4 regions of the Pseudoalteromonas sp. Of7M-16 genome follow, and region 2 is predicted to be linked to each of the others. Evidence: predicted binding sites of a transcription regulator. Region 2 holds the regulator's gene; each other region holds the start of a gene.

Region 1 (3,192 bases), on a different contig from region 2:
ATCTGGTACTGTCATTTCCGGTTGCACCGGGAAACCTGCGCCAGAGGTTACCACACGGCCCGTTTCGTCCGTTGTAAACTGACCATTGCGCGAGTAGGCGATTGTGCCATCAGGCATTTGAATTTCAAAAAAGCCAGGACCTTGTATCATCCAATCAAGAGAGTTTTCGGTACTTATCATATTACCTTGTGAAAAGTTCTTTTGGTTGGCAACCACCTTAGAACCAGCACCGAGCATTAAACCTGAAGGAAGTTCGGTATCTTGTGATGAACGCCCACCTGGCTGGTTAATATTTTGATAGAGTAAATCTTCAAAGATTGCTCGGCTCTTTTTATAACCAACGGTACTGGCGTTGGCTAAGTTATTCGAGATAACTGAAATGTCAGTTTGCTGGGCGTCGAGCCCTGTTTTACTTATCCACAATGCAGGATTCATAATCTATACCTCACTCTCTTATACTATGCGCAGGAGCGAAGTGTGTCGCTCGTCGATTTCTTCTGCTGACTTCATTAATTTCATTTGCATTTCAAACTGCCTCTGGTGGTTAATCAAATCCACCATCTCATGAACTGGATTGACGTTGGACATTTCCAAATAGCCACTCATGACTTTTGCTGTAGGTGATACTTCACAAAAGCCGCAATGGCCATCTTCAAGCTGATCTTCTTTGGGTCGAAATAGACCATCATTACCTTTCTCCAACTTTGAGTTGTCTGCGGTAATAATTTTGAGTCTATCTACAGTTTCCAAAAAATTGGCGGGCGCCCCCTGAGGGCGAATCTGAATTGAACCATCATCGCTAAATACCACTTTGTCTATTGGAAGAGGAAGAATGATTGGTCCACCTTCGCCAATTAATTGACGACCATGACTGGTCACCAAAGAACCATCACTTGTAATATTTAACGTGCCCACTTTTGTATAAGCTTCTTCACCGCTAGCATCCATGACGCTTATCCAAGACTTGTCATCAACCGCGATATCCAAATCTCGTCCAGTTTCTGCGACAGCACCACTTAACATATTTGTTCCTGGACGCTCTTGCATGGCGAATACACGTGTCGGCAAGCCTTCACCAAACGCTTGCATAGAGCGAGCTTGAGCAAAGTCTGCTTTAAAACCCGTGGTATTAGCATTTGCTAAGTTGTTCGCTTTTAGCGCTACACCGCGTAAGCTTTGTTTAGCTCCAGACATGGCGACATATAGCATTTTATCCATGAGAACGACCTAAAACTGTTCAATATATAGTGATAAAAGCAATATTAGTGCCAAGGTGAGTGTCAAAAAATAAAAAAGCCGCGAATGCGGCTTTTGAAATGTGATTAGTGTTATCGGATTTGCAATATATTTTGTTGTAGTGTCGAGTTTACTTCCAGTGCCCTTGAGTTTGCTTGGAAGTTTCGCTGCGCACTTATCAAATCAACTAGCTCGTTGGTCAAGTTAACATTCGATTGCTCTAATGCTGAAGAGTTGATTGACCCTAACGTACCTGAGCCCGGCTCACCTGCGATAGGCTCACCTGATGTTAAACTTTTCTTCCAACCTGTATTTCCAGCCTCAGTTAGACCTTGTGAGTTAGAGAATCGTACCATTGCTACCTGACCTAAGAAGGTAGAGTCACCATTACTGTAAGAGGCAACAATCTTACCGTCCGCGCCGATATCAATACCCGCTAATCGGCCAGTAGTCGCGCCGTCTTGGTCAAGCGCCTTAACTTCGAATCGACTCGCAAACTGAGTTGGTAGTTTAGAACTAGTATTAGTTTCATCACGCCAGTTCATCTGGATATCTGACGGGAATGTCGCACCGTTGGTCAACAAGCCAGATAAGTTAGTACCGGTAAGTGTTAATGGATTGAATGTAGTACCGGTGTTTGGCACTGCTGGGTTACCTGTATCTTCAGGAAAACCTTGCGCGTTAAAACCAAATTCGGTGATTGGGGTCCCAGGAGGCGCCGCAATCTGCGTACCGGTGGCATCAAACTGCTGGCCTCCAAGCGTCGCATATACCTGCCACTCATTTGCATTGGTTGTAGGGTCTTCCTTACGGAAAAAGAACTGTAATGTATGAGGTTCACCCAGTGAGTCGTAAATAGTCGTCGACGTCGAGCTGTTATATGACGCGCTCACTGTAGGATCAAACGGTACAGACGGTGCCGTTGCACGTGAATCTAGGTTAAACGAAGAATAAACATTCGTGGTAGCACGAGGAGAACCTGACGCATCCGGAATTTGCAATGCAGAAGATGTACTCAAACTCACCGAAGTCGTATCACCTGTACTAGGATCAACTGGGAAGCCCTGTAAAAAGTTACCATTGGCATCAACGATAAAGTTATCTTTATTGAGTTTAAATGCACCGGCGCGTGTAAATGTATAGTCTTGACCACCTAATTCCTCACTTGTTGCAAAATAACCTTCACCTGTAATCGCAAGGTCAAGTGAGTTTTGGGTAAAGTTTAAAGAACCTTGGTGAAACTGTTGGGCAACCATTGTCGTTGAAACACCATCACCATTTTTAGTTTTACCTGCACTAAATACTGACGAAGCGTAAACTGAAGCGAACTCTGCACGCGACTCTTTAAAACCTGTCGTATTTACGTTTGCAATGTTGTTAGCTGTGGTATCCAAGTCTTTTTGGGCAGCAGCTAGTCCTGTTAAAGCAATATTAAAACTCATACTCTAATACCTCTATAATTAAGGTTAAAATCTTTTGATTACGCTATTTCTGCAACGTCAGTTAATCTAACTGCACCAGCTTTGGTGTTAATTACAATGCCCTGAGAGCCATTAACATTAACACTATCAATATTTCTAAAAGTCGCTGTAGGCAAAGATTCAAACTTACCGTTTGTTTGCCCTTCAGCTTTAATCGTGTATTCACCAGGAGGCACTGGGTCGCCGCTTTGATTCAAGCCATCCCAATCAAAACGTGTCGCACCAACACTCTGTTCCCCTAGCTCTATTTTCCTAACGAGCTCATTTTTATCATTAACAATACTCAAAGTGAGCTTTTCAACGGGCTCTGCAACAATGATGGATCCTCGTGACTGCATGCCTGGACCATGCTCAACAGTGTCGGATTCTAGCAGTGCCTTTTTACCAATTAACGCCGAAGCTTGAAGTGCTGAGTTTGACGTCATTGATGCAGCTAGTGATTCAAACTTGGTATTCAAGTTTGATATTCCCTCAG
Region 2 (3,192 bases):
TGGCGCAGGTAAAACCACCACTTTTTATATGATTGTGGGTTTAGTGCCAAGTGACAAAGGCAGCATTCATATTGATCAGCAGGATATCACCTTGCTGCCAATGCATAGCCGCGCACGTATGGGGATCGGCTATTTACCACAAGAGTCATCGATATTCAGAAAGTTGACGGTTTATCAAAATTTAATGGCTATTTTGGAAACACGTAAAGACCTAAATAAAGCTCAGCGTGAAACGATACTAAACGAATTATTGGACGAATTTAATATTCAACATATTCGCTCTAGTTTAGGAATGGCGCTTTCCGGTGGAGAGCGTCGTCGAGTAGAAATTGCTCGCGCTTTAGCCGCAGATCCAAAATTTATTCTATTAGATGAGCCTTTTGCTGGCGTTGATCCCATTTCAGTGTTAGATATAAAGAAAATTATTGAGCATTTAAAAAATCGTGGAATCGGTGTGTTGATCACAGATCACAATGTACGTGAAACATTGGATGTATGTGAAAAAGCCTATATTGTTTCCCATGGTGAATTAATTGCTTCAGGTAGCCCTGAACATGTTTTAGCGGATCAAACAGTCCGAGATGTCTACTTAGGCGAACAATTCAGGCTATAGTTAAGAATAAGCGTAACAACAGAAAGGATTGTTAGAGATACATGAGGCAATCGCTACAGCTGCGCATGGGGCAGCAATTAACAATGACACCACAACTACAGCAAGCGATACGCCTGCTGCAGTTGAGCACATTAGACCTCCAGCAAGAAATTCAAGAAGCGCTGGACAGCAATCCTTTATTGGAAGTAGAAGAAAACGAACAAGAATCTTTTGACAACGGTCTAGACAAAACGCAAGAGCAATCACAGGCAAGCGAAAAAGCAGAGTCCAGCTCTGAGGAGATCCCTGAGCCACAGATCAGCGATTATGAACAAGACACTGATACAGCTCTAAATAAAGAGACCCTCAGCGATGAGATGGCGATGGATGTGACTTGGGATGAATACATCAGTGCGGCGCCGGTAAGTTCATCAGGGCCTATGCCTGAAGATGAAAGCGTCTACCAAGGACAGACAACTGAAAGCTTGCAAGAATACTTGATGTGGCAGCTTGAGCTCACACCATTTAGCGCGACGGACAGGTTGATCGCACTGTCAATTGTTGAGGGTGTAGATGACTCTGGCATTTTAACAGTATCGTGCGAAGACATTTTAGAAAGCTTGAATCTCGACAATGATCAAGACCCCGTCGAGCTCGATGAAGTTGAAGCTGTCCTAAAACGCATCCAACTCTTTGACCCAGTAGGGATCGCCGCTCGAAGCCTTCAGGAATGCTTAATTGTGCAACTCAATCAATTTGCGGCAGGCACGCCTTGGCTTGAACAAACCAAGCTAGTTATCGATGAACATATCGATCTATTAGCGAATCGTGATTATCGTACTATCATGAAGAAAACAAAGCTCAAAGAAGGTGAGCTAAAAGAAGTGATGACGTTGATCCACAGCTTAAACCCTAAGCCTGCTGCAAGTATAGTGCAAGAAGAGGCCGATTACGTAATCCCCGATGTCTCCGTTAAAAAGGTCAAGGGACGTTGGGTTGTTGAGCTAAACCCTGATTCTATGCCTAAAATAAGAGTTAACGATCATTATGCTGCTATGTCTCGCTCTGTAAAATCAAGCAGTGACAGTCAATTCATTCGCTCTCATTTACAAGAAGCAAAATGGTTTATTAAAAGCCTTGAAAGCAGAAATGAAACTTTATTGAAAGTTACTAATTGCATTGTGCAGCAACAACAGGCATTCTTTGAACATGGCCCTGAGGCAATGAGACCTATGGTACTCAATGATGTTGCTGAAATGGTTGACATGCACGAGTCGACAATATCTCGAGTAACAACGCAAAAATACATGCACACGCCTCGTGGCATTTATGAATTGAAATACTTCTTCTCGAGCCACGTTAGTACCGAGAATGGTGGTGAATGTTCTTCCACAGCGATCCGAGCACTCATCAAAAAGCTAATTGCTGCTGAAAACGCTGCTAAGCCTTTAAGTGATAGCAAAATTGCAGATGTATTAGCTGATCAAGGTATTAAGGTGGCAAGACGTACTATTGCCAAATACCGAGAGTCTTTGGCTATTCCACCGTCTAATCAACGTAAGAGCTTGATTTAGGCGTAACAAAAGAAGGAAAAATGCTTATGCAACTAAATTTAACTGGTCGCCATGTAGAAATTACCGATTCATTAAGAGACTACGTAACGAGTAAGTTTGCGAAGCTAGAAAGGCATTTTGATCACATCAACAACGTACATGTAATCTTAGATGTCGAAAAACTCATACAAAAAGCAGAAGCCACATTGCATGTCAACGGAGGTGAATTGTTTGCTTCTACAGAGCATAAAGATATGTATGCAGCAATTGATGGTTTGATTGATAAGCTAGATCGACAAGTGATTAAACATAAAGAGAAGCTAACTCGACACTAAATCATGAAACTTAGCACACTCATTTCCGAGGACTGTAGCAAAGCTGCGGTCCTTTTTAATAGTAAAAAAAGAATACTTCAATATATTAGTGAGCTGGCGCAGTCAAAAATTCCAAGTGCCAATCAACATGAGATTCTAGAAGCACTTTTAAACCGCGAAAAGCTAGGCAGTACAGGGATAGGTAAAGGGATAGCGATCCCGCATGGCAGGTTGCCAGGTTTAAATAACATTATTGCCATCATACTTGTAAACCAACAAGCCATTCCTTTTGATGCCTATGACGATCGCAATGTGGACATTTTTGTTGCACTCATCGTACCAGACGGTGAAAATAAACAACATTTAGAGACCTTAGCCAGTATCGCTGGTAAACTAAATAACAAAGCTTTTTGTAAACGACTTAGGCAAGCAAGTAATGATAGCGAGCTTCATCAAGTCCTTGTTGAGTTTGATAAATAATAGGAATTAAACGTGGAACTCATAATTATCAGTGGCCGCTCTGGCTCAGGTAAATCTGTTGCATTAAGAGTTTTAGAAGACTTGGGTTATTACTGCGCTGATAATATTCCAGTTAACCTGCTGCCTGCTCTAGTTCGCAGTGTCTCTGATAGCTACAATAAAATTGCGGTAAGCATCGATGTTAGAAACTTACCTAAAGAGCAACAAGAATTTCATGATATCTTAGAGTATTTACCTGGTTTTGCGAAACCAC
Region 3 (3,192 bases), on a different contig from region 2:
TCTAATGCGTCGCGAGCAAAGTGTCTGACCGTAGAGGAAATTCCACCCCATTGGAACGGGCGAACAACAAAGTCTTTCTGCACGCCGACAACTTTTGAAGTGTTTTCATCACAGTCATCAATTCCGCCCTTTTTACAGGTGACAGAGTAACGTCCGAATTTAATGCCTTTAGATGTCAATTGAATACTCTGAGTGTCGTTTCGATACAATCGAGCAACCATTTTGGTCGCTTCTACCTGAGCCTGTAATTCGGTTGTCATCTCCGTCGCTAACCGTTGGGTATAACCCGTACCGAATACATGAGGTGGATTGCGTACGAACTTGGTCATAACCGCTTTGGTGTTTGGATCAGTTCCCAGTAATTGATAGAGCTCTTCTGGAAACTGATCATTAATAAAAGCATTGCTGGCTACAGCAGCAGAGCCCCCTTGTGCCGCAGGTTTTCGAACCTGAGCAATCGTTTTAGCGTCGTTTGGTGTGTATTGTCCAATGGTATTGTGGCATTCAAAACAGCTTTGTGAATCAAGACCATTCACTCTTAAAAATGGCCACGCAGCTGGGTCTTTATCGGTACCACCCCGGTTATTCCATATGTACCTTTGCTTAGATCTAGGGCCCTGTGCGCCTTCGCCATGGCCATTGGCTGGGTCAAACGGAACATTAAACTGGTTTTGTCCAGCTTCAAGCAGTTCATTTAGAGAATATCCACCGGCTAGTAGCGTATCTTGATCTATACTCGGAACGCGCTGCGGGGTCTCATTTCCTCCTTTTGGGAAAGCGACGTAGAGATCCGGTGAAATTTTACGTATCCCAGAATCCGAAAACTGAAATGTGTTTGGCTCTTCAGGTTTCTCTTCATTGGTAAATATGTTGCAGCCAACAACTGTGCTTACTAGTATAACAGACATTGTGCCTAGCTTTAGCGTGGCCCTTGATGTGTTCAGACGGTGTTTCATCATAGTCCCTTGCTCATTGTGTCTCAAATCAAACTATTCTTGCCAAGAACAGCCCCATTCAAGCGTATCGCACCGCCTGATTTAAGGTATTACATCTTGTTACATTAAGTCCGTCCGCTGGTGTAATAAAGTGTAAGGTTAATTGACTGGCATTTTGATATATCGAGTCTAAGGTTTCGATGAGGTAAGTAGCAATCGAGGGGCGCGCATCTACTTTACCCGATACATTTTTGACAAAATTGGTGTTACTCAACAAGTACGCTACGTGTTGGTTAGTGTTTTGTTTGAACAGTCATTTTTGATCGTGTCAACGTGGTTCGCTCCTCATTTACTCCTTATGTACCGTCAAAGTTTGTTCGTAAAGTTACGCTCGATGTCTTTAGAGTTTGCATTGATCCATAGATGCGACTGGGGATGGCATTAAGTGGGTTTGCGACAAGCTAAACCCATAAAGGAATTATCATGATAAAACTTGTCAATGCTTCGCCCTTGCTAAAGGCAAAAAAGCTCATTAAACCCAAAAAAGTGGCTAGAGATGATCTCTGGACATTGGATGCTCTGCACGAGCATCTTAAATGGGCGGTTGATGTTGAACTGTATACAATCCCGTTTTATATGGCGGCAATGTATTCGATAAAGGATCAATCAACCGAAGCTGGGCGACTTATAAAGTCTATCGTTAACCAAGAAATGCTGCATATGCAAAGTGCTGCCAACATCGCCAATGCCTATGGGACAGAACTTCAAATATGTGCCCCAATGTACGGAGGAGAGATCCCACATCTAGACTTTGACTTAGATACACCCAACCCCAAAGATATTTACTACCCTTATTCAACCGCCATTGGTGCTTTTGATATTCAAAGATTAAATACCATGTGCATCATTGAGTATCCGGATTGGTCAGCGCCGGATAGCACACAGGTATCCGATGAGTATGGTTCAATTGGTGAGCTGTATAGTGCAATAGCAAACGGTTGCTATCATTTAAGAGAATGTATTCAAGGTAACCATAAACAAATTAATCATTTTGAACGCTTCTATCCGGATACGCAGTTGACCATTACAGAGTCTCGTGAACAGGGACTTCCTCAAGTGAATAACCTAATCAATCTGATCGTCGATCAAGGGGAGGGCGTTGCCAAGGATGCACAATATGTCCCTCCTGAATATCAGAATCGTGTTGATGACGTTCAACCAACGTGGGATCACTACGAGAAGTTTACTTATATGCTCAAGCAGCCACTGCCCGAAACATTTGCAATAGAACCCTATGGCGAGCGGCAGAAAAAATTACAGGAAATTCAACTTTCTCACTTCAATGAGTTTCTGTTGATTATGAATGAAACATTCACCACAGGTAACACGCCCAAAGACTTTGCCACTGTGATGTACAAAAATGGCGCGGCGATATCCGCGTGTTGGCAAAACGGTGTACTACCTGTTTTTTCGATGTCCAATGAATCATAAGGAACATGAGTATGCCTAAAACAATATTTAGAGTTCATCCAGCCATTGGCATTGCACGTGTTGGAAACAGTGAAGAATATTACCTTGCGCCAGAGTCTATCGCGGCGTTACCTCAACCAGGAAAGCCTGAAGATAAAACAAAGGGCGGATTGCCGCTCGACCCAGATACTGGAGAGGTCATCAAAAGTAGCCAGCTGAGAGATCAACAAGGAGCATTTAAGCGACAAGCCGCACGTTTTAGAGTCTTTGCATATAGCGACCTTGATAAGCCAAGCTACCCCGAACAGGCTTCTGAACAAGAAGTGACAATAGGGTCTCAGATCCAAGGGAAGACAGTTAAAAATATTAAATGGTGTGTGCACTTAGCCAATAAAAAATCGGCATGGTTTGTCAACGACGATGATCATGGTGTTGTTGCTTATGAAAACGGAAACTTTCCAGTATTAAGAAATTTACCTGAAGGCTTAGACCCCTACAATGAGAGCCGTTTGCGCCGTTTGGTAATTGATGCTGGACCAAGAGTGGTCGATCAAAACAATGATCTTGCACAGTTCGACAGTGAAAGCCACACACAGGCAGCATATTTAAAAGGTGCCGAAACAGTCAGTGTTGCAGATTACCCATTTTCCTTTCCTTTTATGCACTTTGACCATTTAGATATTCCAAAAAAGGGTGAAGACACCAAGCTCTGTACAGGAAAGCCGCTTCAAAAAAGTAGAGAAGCAAGGGGGATAACCAGCTTAGGAAACATGGTAACAGACAGTTG
Region 4 (3,192 bases), on a different contig from region 2:
GTAAATAAGTCTTTTCAGCATAGGGCGAACTACTGCCATTATCAATACAATGATAACCAAAGCACCTGCTGCTAAACGGGCAACTTTCATAAACCACTCTTGTTCCCACAGTGGTTGCTCTGATGCCTCTAGAATATCTTCACGTACAAACGGAACAGTAACAACCTCTAGCGCATCACCTCGCTGCATATCGAAACCAACACCACCTTGCAGTAAACGACGAATGTTATTTAATTCTTCTTGAGCGCGGGGCACCATGGAAACATTGCCTTCTGCGTCCGCTTTTGCGACATAATCGACTGCTACTGAGACACTGATCCGACGGATCACGCCAGTTTGTTGACGCTTATGAGAAATCGTTGTATCCAGCTCGTAATTGCGCGTAGCCTCTTTTTGCGAACGACTCGGAGTCGTGCCTTTACCGCTGCCACCAGCACCTGCTACTTCAGGAATATTCGAGTCCATCGGTGGCTGATTACTCAACGCACCTGGGATACCTGCGGTTATCCCGCCAATGTTACTCTCTTCAAAAGTGGTTTCGCTGCGCACTGCAGGTAAGTCAGGGTTAAAGCGCTTTTGCGTTTCTTCAACCGCACTAAAGTCCATGGTCAAGTCAACTTGTGCTGTGAAATTGCCCAGCCCAACAACCGGGATCATAATGCTGTCTATTTTAGATAGATATTCAGATTCACGTTTGCGTTCAATTTCATATTCTTTGCGTGAGCGAGCAGCCAATGAATCTTGAGAACCTGAATTGAGCAGTCGACCATTTTGGTCAGTCACAGTAACACGTGATGGCTCTAAGCCCTGTACCGCGGACGCGACGATATCTACAATTGAGTCAACCTCTTCACCATCTAGTGTACGGCCGCGTTTCATTGTTAATACCACAGTCGCTGAAGGCTTTTTCTCTCTGCGAGCAAATACATTCTCTTTAGGTATCGCCAACAATACTTTTGCACGATTGATGTCTTGCAACTCTTCAATTGTGCGAGCTAGCTGCTGCTCTCGGCTATGCTTTAGTCGCTCTCTTTCAAGACGTTGACTCACACCAAAACCCATATCTTGCATTAAGATATCTGCGCCTGACGACGGTGATTGTGAAAACCCATCTCGCGCCATTTTTAATTTGATATTTTGGTAGTCCGATTCGGCAACCATGATGGTATTGCCTTCAAGGTCATACTCAATTTTTTGCGCGTCTAAAAAGTCTAGGGTTTGCACCAATTCATCAGTGGGATATTGACCCAGCGGACGCATATCTGGCTGACGCGCCCAAATGATGATGAAAACAGCGATTGCCAAGCAAATTGCCAGTGCGATGACGAGCGTAACTTGACGTAGCATATCAACGCCGCTCAAAGCGCTAAAATAGCCAGACTTTTGCTCTTGCTGGGTGTCTGCGCCTTCAGCTACAGCACCTGCTTGGTTGTCTGAAAGTGCTAAATCTGTCGTTTGATTCGTAGCCACAGTTACTCTCCAATCATCTCTTCAATTATACCGGCATGCTCATGATATCTTTGTAAGCTTCTACAAGTTTATTACGAACTTGTACAGTTGCTTCAAAAGCGACCGATGATTTATTTTTTGCAATCATCGCCTCTGCCAAAGAGACACTGCGATCTCCCATTTCAACGGCTGTCACTTTTTCTTTTGCGTCTCTTTGCAACCCGGCCACTGTATTCAATGCATTTTGCAGTACGTCACCAAACTGTGCCGTTGACGTAGCAGCACTTTCTTGAATAGGCGGCTTCGCCTGTGGTTGAACTCGGCCCGCTTGCGCTGCCATAGATTGCATTTCTTGATATAGACTGGTGTTTTGAATTTTCATGTCGCTCACCCTGTAAATACTCTTACACTGGATAAAGCACTAATCATGCCAACTTTTAAGCCTTTAATTTCAAAAGGTTACAAGTTAATTTGGAGGGGCAATATTTTGACAGGTTATAAAGCAACCAGTTGATAACTGGTTGCTTTATATAAATTAGGCTGGAACTGGTAATCCTAAATCTCGCATTTTAGCTAATTTATATCTTAGCGTTCTGGGGCTTATTCCGAGTATTTCCGCTACGTCCTTACGCTTACCGTTACAACGCGTTAATGTATCCAGAATAATTTGATGTTCCTTGTCTTGGAGCTCTTCTTTGTAGCTCAGGCTATCTACTGGTGTTGTATGGTTTTGCTCTTCAACAGGCTCTACTTTAAAAGGAGATGCATCCAATTCAACTGGATTTGGGTTGAGGATGGTTTCTCCTGAAGCTTCAATGGGAATCAAATTTTCAATAAAAACATCCGCATCAGATACTTCATTGCCTTGTTGTAGAATAAGGGCACGCTGAACTACGTTATCGAGTTCCCTAACATTACCCGGCCATGCATGTTGCAATAATTTTTGCTGAGCAGCCACAGTAAGCTGAGGTGTCGGCTGGTTGGACTTTTGACAATGTCTGTCCATTAAATGCATCGCCAAAGGCACAATATCTGCGGCTCTGTCTTTCAATGGTAGCCATGTTAACGGAAATACATTCAGGCGATAGTATAAATCCTCACGGAATTTGCCTTCTGCAACCGCATCTTTTAAATCTCGGTTACTGGTTGCCAAAACTCTGACATCCAATTCAATGGTTTTCCTACCACCTAGCCTTTCAACTTCACGCTCTTGTAATACACGGAGCAGCTTAGCTTGCAGACCAAGATCCATTTCAGTGATTTCGTCAAGTAAAATAGTCCCCTTTTGCGCTTGCTCAAATTTACCTGGACATGCTTGAATCGCCCCGGTAAAGGCACCTTTTTCATACCCGAATAATGTTGCCTCAAGCATGTTTTCAGGTATTGCAGCACAGTTAATTGCAACAAAAGGTTCGCTCTTTCGCTCAGAGTTGTCATGGATATAACGTGCCAAAACTTCTTTACCTGAGCCACTTGGACCCAACACCATGACACTGGCATCTGACAACGCCACTTTTTTGGCGAGATTCAAAAGCTGCAAGCTTTTTTCATCTGCAACAATTGGCCCATCCGTTTCTTTCTCTTTCTCTGGCATATAACGGCTGACCATATTGAGTAGCACCTCTGGCGCAAATGGCTTAGCCATGTAATCAATGGCACCCAAGCGCATTGCTTCTACAGCATCATCAATGGTTGCATAAGCCGTCATCATCAATACCGGTAAATTTGGAAAGTTCAGTTTAA

Evidence for each region. Region 2 encodes sigma-54, which starts transcription at its own class of promoters, with help from an activator protein. Its sites were predicted from a motif close to GTTGGCACGNNNNTNGNNT; they were not measured.
Region 1: a site for sigma-54 is predicted at 1,255-1,273, ahead of MHN81_RS18275 (flagellar basal body rod protein FlgF). Genes of this name have one in related genera too.
Region 3: a site for sigma-54 is predicted at 1,224-1,242, ahead of MHN81_RS24220 (ferritin-like domain-containing protein). Genes of this name have one in related genera too.
Region 4: a site for sigma-54 is predicted at 1,866-1,884, ahead of fliE (flagellar hook-basal body complex protein FliE). Genes of this name have one in related genera too.

Annotation. Positions count from the first base shown of each region.
Region 1 covers NZ_JAKRFY010000018.1:138,891-142,082, forward strand. The annotation lists gene flgG (flagellar basal-body rod protein FlgG) at 1-435, opposite strand, end outside; gene MHN81_RS18275 (flagellar basal body rod protein FlgF) at 454-1,218, opposite strand; gene flgE (flagellar hook protein FlgE) at 1,329-2,678, opposite strand; gene MHN81_RS18285 (flagellar hook assembly protein FlgD) at 2,717-3,192, opposite strand, start outside.
Region 2 covers NZ_JAKRFY010000003.1:280,128-283,319, forward strand. The annotation lists gene lptB (LPS export ABC transporter ATP-binding protein) at 1-613, shown strand, start outside; gene MHN81_RS04995 (RNA polymerase factor sigma-54) at 655-2,166, shown strand; gene hpf (ribosome hibernation promoting factor) at 2,193-2,480, shown strand; gene ptsN (PTS IIA-like nitrogen regulatory protein PtsN) at 2,484-2,939, shown strand; gene rapZ (RNase adapter RapZ) at 2,952-3,192, shown strand, end outside.
Region 3 covers NZ_JAKRFY010000032.1:59,668-62,859, reverse strand. The annotation lists gene MHN81_RS24225 (di-heme oxidoredictase family protein) at 1-908, opposite strand, end outside; gene MHN81_RS24220 (ferritin-like domain-containing protein) at 1,419-2,426, shown strand; gene MHN81_RS24215 (LodA/GoxA family CTQ-dependent oxidase) at 2,438-3,192, shown strand, end outside.
Region 4 covers NZ_JAKRFY010000018.1:77,385-80,576, forward strand. The annotation lists gene fliF (flagellar basal-body MS-ring/collar protein FliF) at 1-1,470, opposite strand, end outside; gene fliE (flagellar hook-basal body complex protein FliE) at 1,496-1,831, opposite strand; gene MHN81_RS17995 (sigma-54 dependent transcriptional regulator) at 1,985-3,192, opposite strand, start outside.